DNA from 2 places in the Streptomyces sp. NPDC001903 genome. Region 1 is predicted to be linked to the other one. Evidence: riboswitches for the same ligand, from Rfam matches in the RefSeq annotation. Region 1 holds a riboswitch; the other holds the start of a gene.

Region 1 (5,839 bases):
CAGGCGCTCCTGCCCGTCCGGGTCGAGCCCCGCCGTCGGCTCGTCCAGGATCAGCACCCGCGGAGCCATCGCCACCGCCCCCGCGATCGCCGCGCGCTTGCGCTGGCCGTACGAGAGCAGGTGCGTCGGCCGGTCCCGCAGCGCCGTGATGTCCAGCGCGGCGAGCGCCGAGTCCACGCGGGCGCGCACCTCCTCCGCCGCCAGCCCCAGGTTCATCGGGCCGAAGGAGACGTCCTGCTCCACCGAGGCCGCGAACAGCTGGTCGTCCGGGTCCTGGACCACCAGCTGCACCGCCGTGCGCAGGCGGATCAGCCCCGCCCGGTCGTACGAGACCGCCGCGCCGTCGAGGCGCAGCGCGCCCGAGCCGGGCCGCAGGCCCCCGCTCAGCAGCCGCATCAGCGTGGTCTTGCCGCTGCCGTTGCGGCCCAGCAGGACCAGCGCCCGGCCCTCGGCGATGGAGAAGTCCACGTCGGCCAGGACCGCGGGTCCGTCCTCGTACGCGTAGCCGGCGCCGGCCAGTTCCACCAACGGGTTCACAGGTAGAGCCCCTTCAGGGTGAGGGTCAGGGTGATCAGGGCCGCCAGCAGTGCCCCCGAGGCCGCCAGGAACCGCCAGGACAGGGCCGCCTCGGGTACGAGGACCCGCAGCGCGCCGTTGTAGCCGCGCCCGGCCAGGCCGTCCTGGAGCCGCGCCGCGCGATCGAAGGCCCGTACGAAGGAGGTCGCGGCGAGCCCGGCGAGCGAACGCCATACCGCCGCCCGCCCGGACTGGCCCAGCCGGGCCGCCTGGGCGCGCCGTACCTGGGCCATCGAGTCCAGCAGCAGGAAGCCGATGCGGTACATGACCAGGGCCACGTCCACCACCGGCGCCGGGACCCCGGCCCGGACCAGCCGGGGCAGCACGTCCGAGACGGGCGTGGTGAAGGCGAACAGCAGCACGCCGAGGGAGGCCGCCGAGGTCCGCAGCAGCAGCTCCGCCGCATGCCGGGGGCCGTCGGGCGCGAGCGAGACGAACCCGGCCGGCCCGCCGACGGCGACCAGCAGCGGCAGCGCGCCGGTGAAGCAGAAGCCCAGCGGGATCCTGAAGGCCCGCCACAGCTGCCGCCCGGCCACGCCGGCCGGGCCGAGCAGCACGGCGAGCGTGGCGGCGGCGACCAGCGGCCCGCCGGGCCAGGGCGGCAGGCACACGGCCGTGACCGTCAGCCCGAGCCCCAGCAGGGCCTTCTCCAGCGGATGCCGGCGCCGCCACCGGCTCCCGTGCGCGGCCACGTCGATCGGCAGCACCGCCTACGACTCCGCGGCGGCCGTGTCGGCCGCCCCGGCGGCAGCGGACGCCCCGGCGGTGTCCGCAGGGCCCGCGGCGGCGGCGAGCGCAGCGCCCTGGCGGCGGCCCTTGCGGACGCCGAAGTAGTACGCGAGCACGCCCGCGCCCAGCGCCGCCTGGAGGGCGAACAGGGCCGACTCCACCTCCCCGGAGGGGGGTTCGTACAGCGGCGAGAACCACGGCTCGTAGTCCGGCTTCAGCTCGGTGATCGCCGACTCCGCCTGCGCGTCGGCGCCCGTGAACGGCTCCTCCTTGCCCTCGCCCATCCCGAGCGCGATCGGCAGTACCGCCAGCGCCGCCACCAGGAGCAGCAGCAGGGAGTTGATCTTCGCGTTCCGGCTCATCCCCATCAGACCGCCGCCTTCCGCTCGCTCTGCCCGCCGCGCCCGCTCAGCTTCGCCACGCCCAGCCGGACCAGGTCCGACTTGCTCGACTGCATCAGCAGCCGCATCACGAGCACCGTCAGCAGCCCCTCGCTCACCGCGAGCGGGATCTGGGTCACGGCGAAGATGCCCCCGAACTTCGCGAGCGCGCCCGGGAACCCGGAAGCCGGGTCCGGGAAGGCCAGCGCCAGCTGCACGGAGGTCACGCAGTAGGTGACCAGGTCGGCGAAGAAGGCGCCGAAGAAGACGGTCACCATCAGGGGGACGTCGAAGCGCTTCAGCAGCAGGTAGACCCCGTACCCGGCCCACGGCCCGGCGATCGCCATCGAGAAGACGTTCGCGCCGAGGGTGGTCAGCCCGCCGTGCGCCAGCAGCAGTGCCTGGAAGAGCAGGGTGATCGTGCCGAGCACCGCCATGATCGGCGGCCGGAACAGGATGGCCCCGAGTCCGGTCCCGGTGGGGTGCGAGCAACTGCCCGTCACGGAAGGGATCTTCAAGGCGGACAGGACGAAAGTGAACGCTCCGGACGCGCCGAGCAGCAGCGTGCTCTCCGGGTTCGCCTTCACCTCACGGGTGAGGGCGCGGACACCGTGGACGACGAAGGGAGCGGACGCGGCGCCCCAGGCGACCGCGTGCAAAGGGGGTAGGAACCCCTCGGCTATATGCATGAGTGGGGAGACCTCTCCAGCACCTCGTGGATGGACAACGCGCCCCGGCCGGTCTCCTGGCTCACGGGTGCTGATGCCCTGGCTCCGCCTTCCCGGGCGGCGCGGATCCTTCCGCTCCGCCCAGTGGCTTCCCGATGGGGGCACCTCCCGGACGGAGTCTGGGGGAGAGTGGAGCCGGACTTCCCGTTCACAGTGGCGAGGGCCGCACCGGTTTCCCACCGGTTTCCCGAACACCAAGGCCCGTTGACCCTAGTCGGACGGACGGACCTGTACCAACCCGGCGCGCACGCCGGGGCGCCCGGGGGCGCCCGCCCGCCCGGCCCTCAGCGGCACACGTCGCGGTGCGCGACGTCCAGCACGAACCGCTCGGGCGCGTGCAGTGTGAAGGAGCGGTAGGAGGGCTTGCCGTCGAAGGCGGCGCCGAAGGTCACGTACCCCTCGAAGTCGCCGGTCAGGGCGAGGCCCTTCAGTCGCGGCAGATGGATCTTGACCAGCTTCGGTCCGCGGTACGTGCTGTCGCCCGCGCGGTCGTGCGCCTCGGCGGGGTGCAGTCGGATCTGGAGGAAGTGCTTCCCGGCCAGCGGGACCGGCGCGCCGGACCCGTCGTGGACCAGCCGGGGAACGCGGGTGACCGTGGCCTGGGGGACGTACCCCCGCAGGTCGATGACGATGCGGTCGTACGTGCAGTGTCCGCCCCAGCGGGCGTTCACGACGAGCGGCGTGGGCCGGACGGCGGCGGAGGCCGGCGCGGCGAGGGTGATCCCGGCGGTGAGCAGCGCACCTGTGGCGAGGGCCACGAGCCGCCGGTGGCGGAGGTGGTTCATGACGTCCCCCTGATTCTTCGGAGACGGGGACCGGTGTCACTGCCGAGGACGCTCCCGGCAGGCTCATGGTTGCACCCAAAACGCACCAAACCAAAAGAAAGCCTCTCAGATGGGGCTCTACCGGGGCAGGAGGGTGCTCAGCTCGGCGTCGAGGTCGTAGTGCCGCCGCTCCTCGCCCCGCGGCACCAGCGCGACCAGCCGCCGGCACAGCACCCGTACGTCCTTCGCCCGGGCGGACACCACGCAGCTCTGCGCACCGTTGGTGAAGGCGAGGAAGACCCGCGGTTCCCCGCCCTGCCAGCGCGGCCACACCCGGACGTCCCCCTCGCCCGTCGCGCGGGTCTCCCCGTCGAGCAGCAGGTCCCGGGAGAACACCCAGTGCGCCAGGTGCATCCCGGCGCCCCGGAAGTCGAGCGCCAGCTCGTAGGGCCGGTCGCGGCGGTAGGTGAAGGCCCCGCACACCGGCACGGGCTCGGGCGCGGCCTCCAGCCGGAGCGGGAGGACGCGGTACTCGATGCCGTCCATGCGCTGCGCCTCTCTCTCGTGTCCCCGCCGGGGCGCTCGCGGCCCTCTCGGGCAAGCTAGCCCACCCTCCGGCCGCGCCCGCGGGCCGAAGGTCCCGACCGCGGGGGCCGCTGGGCCCCTCTTCTCACAGGAAGGGGAGGGGGAACGCGAAGGGCCCGCCCTCCGGGGGGAGGGCGGGCCACAGCGTGACCGGTCCGCTACGGGACGGGGTTGAACACGAACGAGTCGTTGGACTGCCCGATGGCGGTGAAGCCGGCGCCGTTGGCCTGGGCGCCGTTGCCCTGGTTGGACGCCCCGGAGCCCGTGGCGATCTGCTGGGTGGTGGAGGAGTTGCCGAGGTTGCCGCCCGCGACCCCGCTGCCGAGGATCTCCCCGACGGCGGCGTTGGACGAGACGCCCGCACCGGCTCCGTTGTCGGCCTGGGCCGTGCCCGTGAAGAGCGCGACGGCGAAGGGGAGCGCTGCGACAGCCGCCAGGACGCGGATGCTGCGGTTGCTTGCCATGATGAAGTCCTCCAGTACACAAAAAGGCTGCGGTCCAAGGCGGTTGGCCGACCGCCGGGGGGTGTGGCCGCGACGTCACGTGATCACCATGGCGCATGTGATCATCGAGAAACCAGCCCGGAGCGGAGGGTTCGCCCTCAAGCGTGATCAACTCCCCGCAAACCTCAATGAACCGGCGAACCGGGACGTCAGGGTGCGGGTACCGGGAGGGGAGCCGCGTTGAGGCTGGTGTTGGTCCACCGCTGGGCGTCGGAGCCGTTGCAGTCGAACAGCCAGGGCGGGGTGCCTGGGCAACGCCCGCACCTGCGGTGCGCCGCGCGGGTTTTCCATCACCCGCGTCACCACCGGTGGAACGTCCACATTCGCCTACCAGAGTTCGGATTGATCTCGTGCTCCGGCGATTGCGGCTCCGATGGGGAGTGGACCGAGAGCCGCGTATCTCCTCCGCTGTGGCGCGACGATTCCGAGCCGGACGGCAGCGATCTGGATGCGGCCAACGCGACGGTCACCAAGGCCAAGAAGAAGCGCGACCAGCTCATCGGCCAGGTCGTCGACCTCATCGGCTACGACGACCCCGGGACTGCTTCACCAAGGCTTCGCTGCGGTCAGCGCTCCTGGGATTCCATCAAGTGGTATTCCCCGAACGGGGCCGGAGGTATGTCCTTGGATGCCGCTACGCACATGACGGATCCATCGACACTGCGAGGAGCGCTGGAACCCCTCAAGGGCGGCGCGTTCCCGCACTGCAACTGCTGAGGGGTGGAACGTGGATACGTGGCTGGACGACTTGTACCCGGACTCGGTCGCTTCCGGCGGCCTCGGGGCTGCCATGGAAGAGGCCGCTGCGCTGCACGGGTGCGACATCGGGCCGGTGGGTTCTGCCTCCACCGTCGTCAGTATCGAGACCGGCAGGGGTGTCCTGTCGGTCGGTCTCGCAGCCGACGAGCGATTGTTCCTGATCGGTATCCATATTCCGGGGTTCACCTGGGCGACTGGGTCGACGGGTGAAGTCGGACTGCTCGTGGAGGCCGTCTCTGCGTGGCGTGAAGGAATTTCCCTCGATGACTTCGAGGCGAAATTTGAGTTCATGAGAATTGGCGAATTGACGGGCTGAGGGAACTCTTCCCCACCGTCACGCATGGCGTCGTCCGCCTTCGGGTGGATCCGCTGGACGGAGGCAGTCGCCGGTTCCTCGTGAAGGAAGTGGCCGGGGAGCGCTACCAGGTCATGGCGGTTGGTGGACCCGGGACCACCTGGATCGAGGTCCCGGCCGAAGACCTGGTCACGTACCTTCGAACACTCCGGGATGACCGGTGATGTGGGCGCCTGAATCCTTGAAGGACGTACGGCGGTAGCGGACCACGACGAAGCCCTGTCGGCTATTGCCTGACAGGGCTTCGTCGTGTTTCGGGTCAGCGGTGCGTCAGCATTCGATGACGTTGACCGCCAGGCCGCCGCGGGCGGTCTCCTTGTACTTGATCTTCATGTCGGCGCCGGTCTCCTTCATGGTCTTGATGACCTTGTCGAGGGAGACCTTGTGGTTGCCGTCGCCACGCATGGCCATCTTGGCCGCGGTGACGGCCTTGACCGCCGCCATGCCGTTGCGCTCGATG
Region 2 (5,839 bases), on a different contig from region 1:
TACCCGACGAGCACCTCGGCGTCGGCCAGCGCCCGCCGCGTCTCGGGGGTGAGCCAGAGCGGCCCGGCCGGGCCGGTGCCGACGACCACGACCTCGCCGGGGCCGGACGGCACGCTGCCCGGATTGCCGATGCGGCTGGGCACGACGGCGACGGCGAAGTACGGGACGCTGTCGGGGTCGGTGTCGGCGAGGACGCCGGTCCGCTCCCCCTCCATGGTGGCGCGCTCCACGTACCGGGCCTCCGCGAGGCGGCCGCTGCCCTCCATGGCCCGGCGCACGGCGGGGAAGGTGCGGCCGAGCTTCATCACGACGGCGGAGTCGGTGGCGGCGAGGCGGGCGGTGAGCTCCTCCTCGGGCAGGGTGCCGGGCAGGATCGTCAGCACCTCCTCGCCCTCGACGAGCGGGGTGCCCAGGCGGGCCGCGGCGGCGCTGACCGAGGTCACGCCGGGGATCACCTCGGCCTCGTAGCGGTCGGCGAGCCGCTTGTGCATGTGCATGTACGAGCCGTAGAAGAGCGGGTCGCCCTCGGCGAGCACGGCGACGGTCCGCCCGGCGTCCAGGTGCGCGGCCAGCCGGGCGGCGGAGGCCTCGTAGAACTCCTCCATCGCGCCCTGGTAGCCGCCGGGGTGGTCGGTGGTCTCGGTGGTGACCGGGTAGACCAGCGGCTCCTCGACGTGGTCGGCGCGCAGGTGCTTCGCGGCGATCGAGCGGGCGATCGAGCGGCCGTGGCGGGCGCTGTGGTACGCGACGACATCGGCCTCGGCGATGACCTCGACGGCCCGCAGGGTCATGAGGGAAGGGTCGCCGGGGCCGAGCCCGACGCCGTACAGCTTTCCGGTACCGGTGCCGGCTGCGGTGCTCATTCTTCCTCGCTCGCGATCGCGTTGACGGCGGCGGCCGCGATGGCGCTGCCGCCGCGCCGGCCGCGCACGATCAGGTGGTCGAGCCCGGAGGCGTGGGCGGCGAGCGCGTCCTTGGACTCGGCGGCGCCGATGAAGCCGACCGGGACGCCGATGACGGCGGCGGGGCGCGGGGCGCCCTCCTCGATCATCTCCAACAGCCGGAACAGGGCGGTCGGCGCGTTGCCGACGGCGATCACGGAGCCTTCCAGCAGGCCGCGGTCGCGCCAGACCTCGAGGGCGGCGGCGCTGCGCGTGGTGCCCATCTTGGCGGCGAGGGCCGGGACGGCCGGGTCGGACAGGGTGCAGATCACCTCGTTGTCCACGGGCAGCCGCTTGCGGGTGACACCGCTGGCGACCATCTGCACGTCGCAGAGGATCGGCGCGCCGGCGTGCAGCGCGGCCCGCGCGCGGAGCACGACGTCCGGGGTGTAGCCGAGGTCCTGGGGCAGGTCGGTCATTCCGCAGGCGTGGATCATGCGCACCGCGACCTGGGCGACGGAGGCGGGCAGCCCGGAGAGGTCCGCCTCGGCGCGGATCGTGGCAAAGGACTGGCGGTAGATCGCCGCGCCGTCCTTCTCGTACTCGAACACTGTGTACTCGCTCATTTCTTCGCTGCGTCGTGGGAGGTGGTACGGCGTACGGCCGCGAGGGCCGCGGGAAGTTCGGAGGCCGGGACGCCCCGGAGCGGGGCGCGGCCGGTCGCGGTCAGGTCGTACCCGTCGGCGGTGGCGACCACGTCGGCCCAGGCGGTGCCGCGGGGGTGCCCGCACCGGCGTTCGCAGCCGGACCAGTGCACGGGCAGCGGGCGGGTGCCCGGTGCCGCCTGCACCACGACGGCGCGCGCGTCGGCGCGTACGTCCGCGCGGGATTTCGCGCAACCCGGCTTCCCGGTACAGGCGGTGACGGACCGCCAGGGATCGCCGGGAGCGGTCACGAGCCCGGCCGCGGCGAGCTCGGCGAGCGCGCCCGCGGCGGCTCCGGCGGGCAGGCCGGGGACGACGATCCCGCGCCAAGGGGTCAGGCGGAGCCGGCCCGTGAGCCCGGCCAGCCGGCGCCACTGGGCGGTGGTGAGGCGGCCCAGCGGCGCGAACACGCTGAGCGCGGCGGCGCCTTCGGGGCCCTCGACCACACCCGGCTCGGGGGGCGGTCCGCTCGGGGCGGCGCGGTCCCGTACGACGGCGGCCGGGATACCGGAGGCGGCGAGTCGTGCAGCCAACTCCTCGGAAAGCATGGCCTGTTCGGCAGGAAGCTCCGACACCCGCCAGGCCCGGGTACCGGCCCGGCGGACGGCGTCCAGGAAGTACCCGGCGGCCGCGAGCGCGGCCCGCGGACCGTCGGCGGCGGCCACCAGCAGGGCGTCCGCCGGGTCGGCCGTCCACAGCAGGGCCCGGTCCCCGTCCCCGGCGGCGGCCAGGTTCACATCGGCGTCGAGCGAGGTGACGTCCCCGCGGCCGTCGTCGAGGGCGAACAGGAAGCGCCCGGACAGCCCGGCCGCCGGCGCGCTCGCGCACAGCAGCCGGTCCAGCTCCGCCACCCAGGGCGCGACGTCGGGCAGCGCCCGCCGGTCCAGGCCCGTCAGCGGCGAGGCGACGATGTTGCGGACCCGCTCGTGGGTGGGCGCGGGCAGCAGCCCGGCCCGTACGAGCACGCCCTGCAGCTCGCCCCCGCAGCTCGCACCGAGCCCGCGCAGCTGCGCGTTGCCCCGCGAGGTGAGGTCGATGTGCCCGTCGCCGAGCCGGTCCGCCGCATCGGCCAGGAGCAGGGCCGCGCCCGCGTCGAGCATCCCGCCGGGTATCCGGATCCGGGCCAGGTGCCCGTCGTCCGCCGCGTGCAGCCGCAGCGCACCGGGGCAGGCGTCACCGCGGTCACGTATGACCGGTTCGTCCCGCGATGCGGCGGAAGGGGGCTGGGGCGGCATGGCGGCGAGCATACCCACGATTGCCCGACCCCGGCCTGTGTCCGTCACCACCCGCCCCCGCGCCCCACCCTCCGCCCGACCTGCCCCGATCCGCTCCGCGGGCGTCGGACACCCCCACTCCCGGCCAGGGAGAACGCCACCTAAGATGACCACCGGCGGAGCCACGTGGCCCGCTGGGAGGAAGCCCGGTGCGAATCCGGCGCGGTCCCGCCACTGTGAACCCGCGGAGCGATCCGCCGGGTGAGTCAGGAACTCCCGCTGTCCTCACTGCCCGGGGCGCGGAAACCCCGAGGAAGGCATGCCGCCGCATGATCCTGCTGCTGTCGACGTCCGACACCGATCTGCTCAGCGCCCGCGCCGCGGACGGCCCCGTGCCGTACCGGTTCGCGAACCCCTCCCGCCTTCCCCTCGAAGACCTCCCCGCCCTGCTCGACGGCGTCGACCTGGTCGTCGTACGCCTCCTCGGCGGGCTGCGCGCCTGGCAGGACGGGCTCGACCTGCTCCTGGCGCCGACCCAGACCCGCCCGGTGGTCGTCCTCACCGGCGAACAGGCCCCGGACGCCCAGCTGATGGAGGCCTCGACGGTCCCGATCGGCATCGCCGCCGAGGCGCACGGCTACCTCGCCCACGGCGGCCCCGCCAACCTCGACCAGCTGGCCCGCTTCCTGTCCGACACCGTGCTGCTCACCGGCCACGGCTTCGAGCCGCCCGCCGCGGCGCCCACCTGGGGCCCGCTGGAGCGCACCCCGGTGCGCCCGTACGGCCCGCGCATCGCCGTGCTGTACTACCGCGCCCACCAGATGAGCGGCAACACCGCCTTCGTGCACGCGCTGTGCGACGCCATCGTGGAGACCGGCGGGACGCCCGTACCGCTGTACGTGTCCTCCCTGCGCAGCCCGGAGCCGGAGCTGATCGCCGAACTGGAGTCGGCGGACGCGATCGTCACCACGGTGCTCGCGGCCGGCGGCACCAAGCCCGCCACCGCCTCGGCCGGCGGGGACGACGAGTCCTGGGACGCGGGCGCGCTCGCCGCCCTCGGCGTGCCGATCCTGCAGGCCCTGTGCCTGACCGGCTCGCGCAGCGCCTGGGAGGAGAACGACGAGGGCCTGTCCCCGCTCGACGCCGCGACGCAGGTCGCCGTGCCCGAGTTCGACGGCCGCCTGATCACGGTCCCGTTCTCCTTCAAGGAGCTCGACGAGGACGGACTGCCCTCGTACGTGGCCGATCCCGAGCGCGCCGCCCGCGTCGCCGGCATCGCCGTGCGGCACGCCCGGCTGCGGCACATCGAGCGCCGCGACAAGAAGATCGCGCTCGTCCTGTCCGCGTACCCGACCAAGCACTCCCGCATCGGCAACGCGGTCGGCCTCGACACCCCGGCCAGCGCCGTGGAGCTGCTGCGCACGCTCATCGCGGGCGGTTACGACTTCGGCCCCGTCGAGGAGATCCCGGGCCTGGTCTCGGGCGACGGCGACGAGCTGATCCGCGCCCTGATCGAGGCCGGCGGCCACGACCAGGACTGGCTGACCGAGGAGCAGCTGGCCCGCAACCCGGTCCGGATCCCCGCGGCCGACTACAAGCGGTGGTTCGCCGAGCTCCCCGCCGAGCTGCGGGGCAGCGTCGAGGAGCACTGGGGCGAGGCCCCGGGCAACATGTTCGTGGACCGCTCGGCCAACCCGGAGGGCGACATCGTCCTCGCGGCGCTGCGCCGCGGGAACCTGCTCATCCTGATCCAGCCGCCGCGCGGCTTCGGCGAGAACCCGATCGCGATCTACCACGACCCGGACCTGCCGCCCTCGCACCACTACCTGGCCGCGTACCGCTGGATCCAGGCGAGCGCGCAGGACGGCGGCTTCGGCGCCGACGCGATGATCCACCTGGGCAAGCACGGCAACCTGGAGTGGCTGCCGGGCAAGAACGCCGGCCTGTCGGCGGCCTGCGCGCCCGACGCGGCGCTCGGCGACCTGCCGCTGATCTACCCGTTCCTGGTCAACGACCCGGGCGAGGGCACCCAGGCCAAGCGCCGCGTGCACGCGACGCTGGTCGACCACCTGGTGCCCCCGATGGCGCGCGCGGAGTCGTACGGCGACATCGCACGCCTGGAGCAGCACCTGGACGAGTACGCGCAGATCTCCGCGATGGACCCGGCGAAGCTTCCGGCGATCCGCGCACAGATCTGGACGCTGATCCAGGCCGCGAAGCTCCACCACGACCTGGGGCTGGAGGAGCGTCCGGACGACGACGGATTCGACGACTTCCTGCTGCACGTCGACGGCTGGCTGTGCGAGGTCAAGGACGCCCAGATCCGCGACGGTCTGCACGTCCTGGGCGGCGCTCCGACCGGCGACGCCCGGGTCAACCTGGTCCTCGCGATCCTGCGCGCCCGCCAGATCTGGGGCGGCACGACGGCCCTGCCCGGCCTGCGCGAGGCGCTCGGCCTGGACGAGTCCGCGGCCACCCGGACGACCGCCGACGAGGCGGAGGAGGCGGCCCGCGCGCTGGTCCAGGCGATGGAGGACGCCGACTGGGCGCCGGAGGCGGTGGCCACGGTCGCCGCGGACCACTCCGCGGACGTCGCGGCGGTCCTGGACTTCGCGGCCCGCGAGGTCGTCCCGCGCCTGGCCGGCACGACGGACGAGATCGCGCACGTGGTGAGCGCGCTGGACGGCGCCTTCGTCCCGGCGGGTCCCTCGGGCTCCCCCCTCCGCGGCCTGGTCAACGTCCTGCCCACGGGCCGGAACTTCTACTCCGTCGACCCGAAGGCCGTCCCCTCCCGCCTCGCGTGGGAGACGGGCCAGGCACTGGCCGACTCGCTCCTCACCCGCTACCGCACGGACAACGGCGAGTGGCCGGCCTCCGTCGGCCTGTCGCTGTGGGGCACGAGCGCGATGCGCACCTCCGGCGACGACGTCGCCGAGGCCCTCGCCCTGCTGGGCGTCCGCCCGGTCTGGGACGAGGCCTCGCGCCGCGTCACCGGCCTGGAGCCGATCCCGCTCGACGAGCTGGGCCGCCCCCGCATCGA

Evidence for each region. A riboswitch is a leader RNA that binds a small molecule or an ion and turns the genes downstream of it on or off. The one in region 1 is predicted to bind cobalamin.
Region 2: another riboswitch for cobalamin. It lies ahead of cobN (cobaltochelatase subunit CobN); the one in region 1 lies ahead of ACFYZS_RS02820 (energy-coupling factor ABC transporter permease).

What each region holds. Positions count from the first base shown of each region.
Region 1 covers NZ_JBIASZ010000001.1:608,102-613,940, forward strand. The annotation lists gene ACFYZS_RS02805 (energy-coupling factor ABC transporter ATP-binding protein) at 1-537, opposite strand, end outside; gene cbiQ (cobalt ECF transporter T component CbiQ) at 534-1,283, opposite strand; gene ACFYZS_RS02815 (energy-coupling factor ABC transporter substrate-binding protein) at 1,287-1,667, opposite strand; gene ACFYZS_RS02820 (energy-coupling factor ABC transporter permease) at 1,673-2,374, opposite strand; cobalamin riboswitch at 2,403-2,627, opposite strand; gene ACFYZS_RS02825 (hypothetical protein) at 2,698-3,198, opposite strand; gene ACFYZS_RS02830 (SsgA family sporulation/cell division regulator) at 3,316-3,723, opposite strand; gene ACFYZS_RS02835 (hypothetical protein) at 3,921-4,226, opposite strand; gene ACFYZS_RS02840 (hypothetical protein) at 4,446-4,982, shown strand; gene ACFYZS_RS02845 (hypothetical protein) at 4,993-5,340, shown strand; gene ACFYZS_RS02850 (L-serine ammonia-lyase) at 5,650-5,839, opposite strand, start outside.
Region 2 covers NZ_JBIASZ010000030.1:28,061-33,899, forward strand. The annotation lists gene ACFYZS_RS38495 (precorrin-2 C(20)-methyltransferase) at 1-863, opposite strand, end outside; gene ACFYZS_RS38500 (precorrin-8X methylmutase) at 860-1,507, opposite strand; gene cobG (precorrin-3B synthase) at 1,504-2,820, opposite strand; cobalamin riboswitch at 2,959-3,096, shown strand; gene cobN (cobaltochelatase subunit CobN) at 3,129-5,839, shown strand, end outside.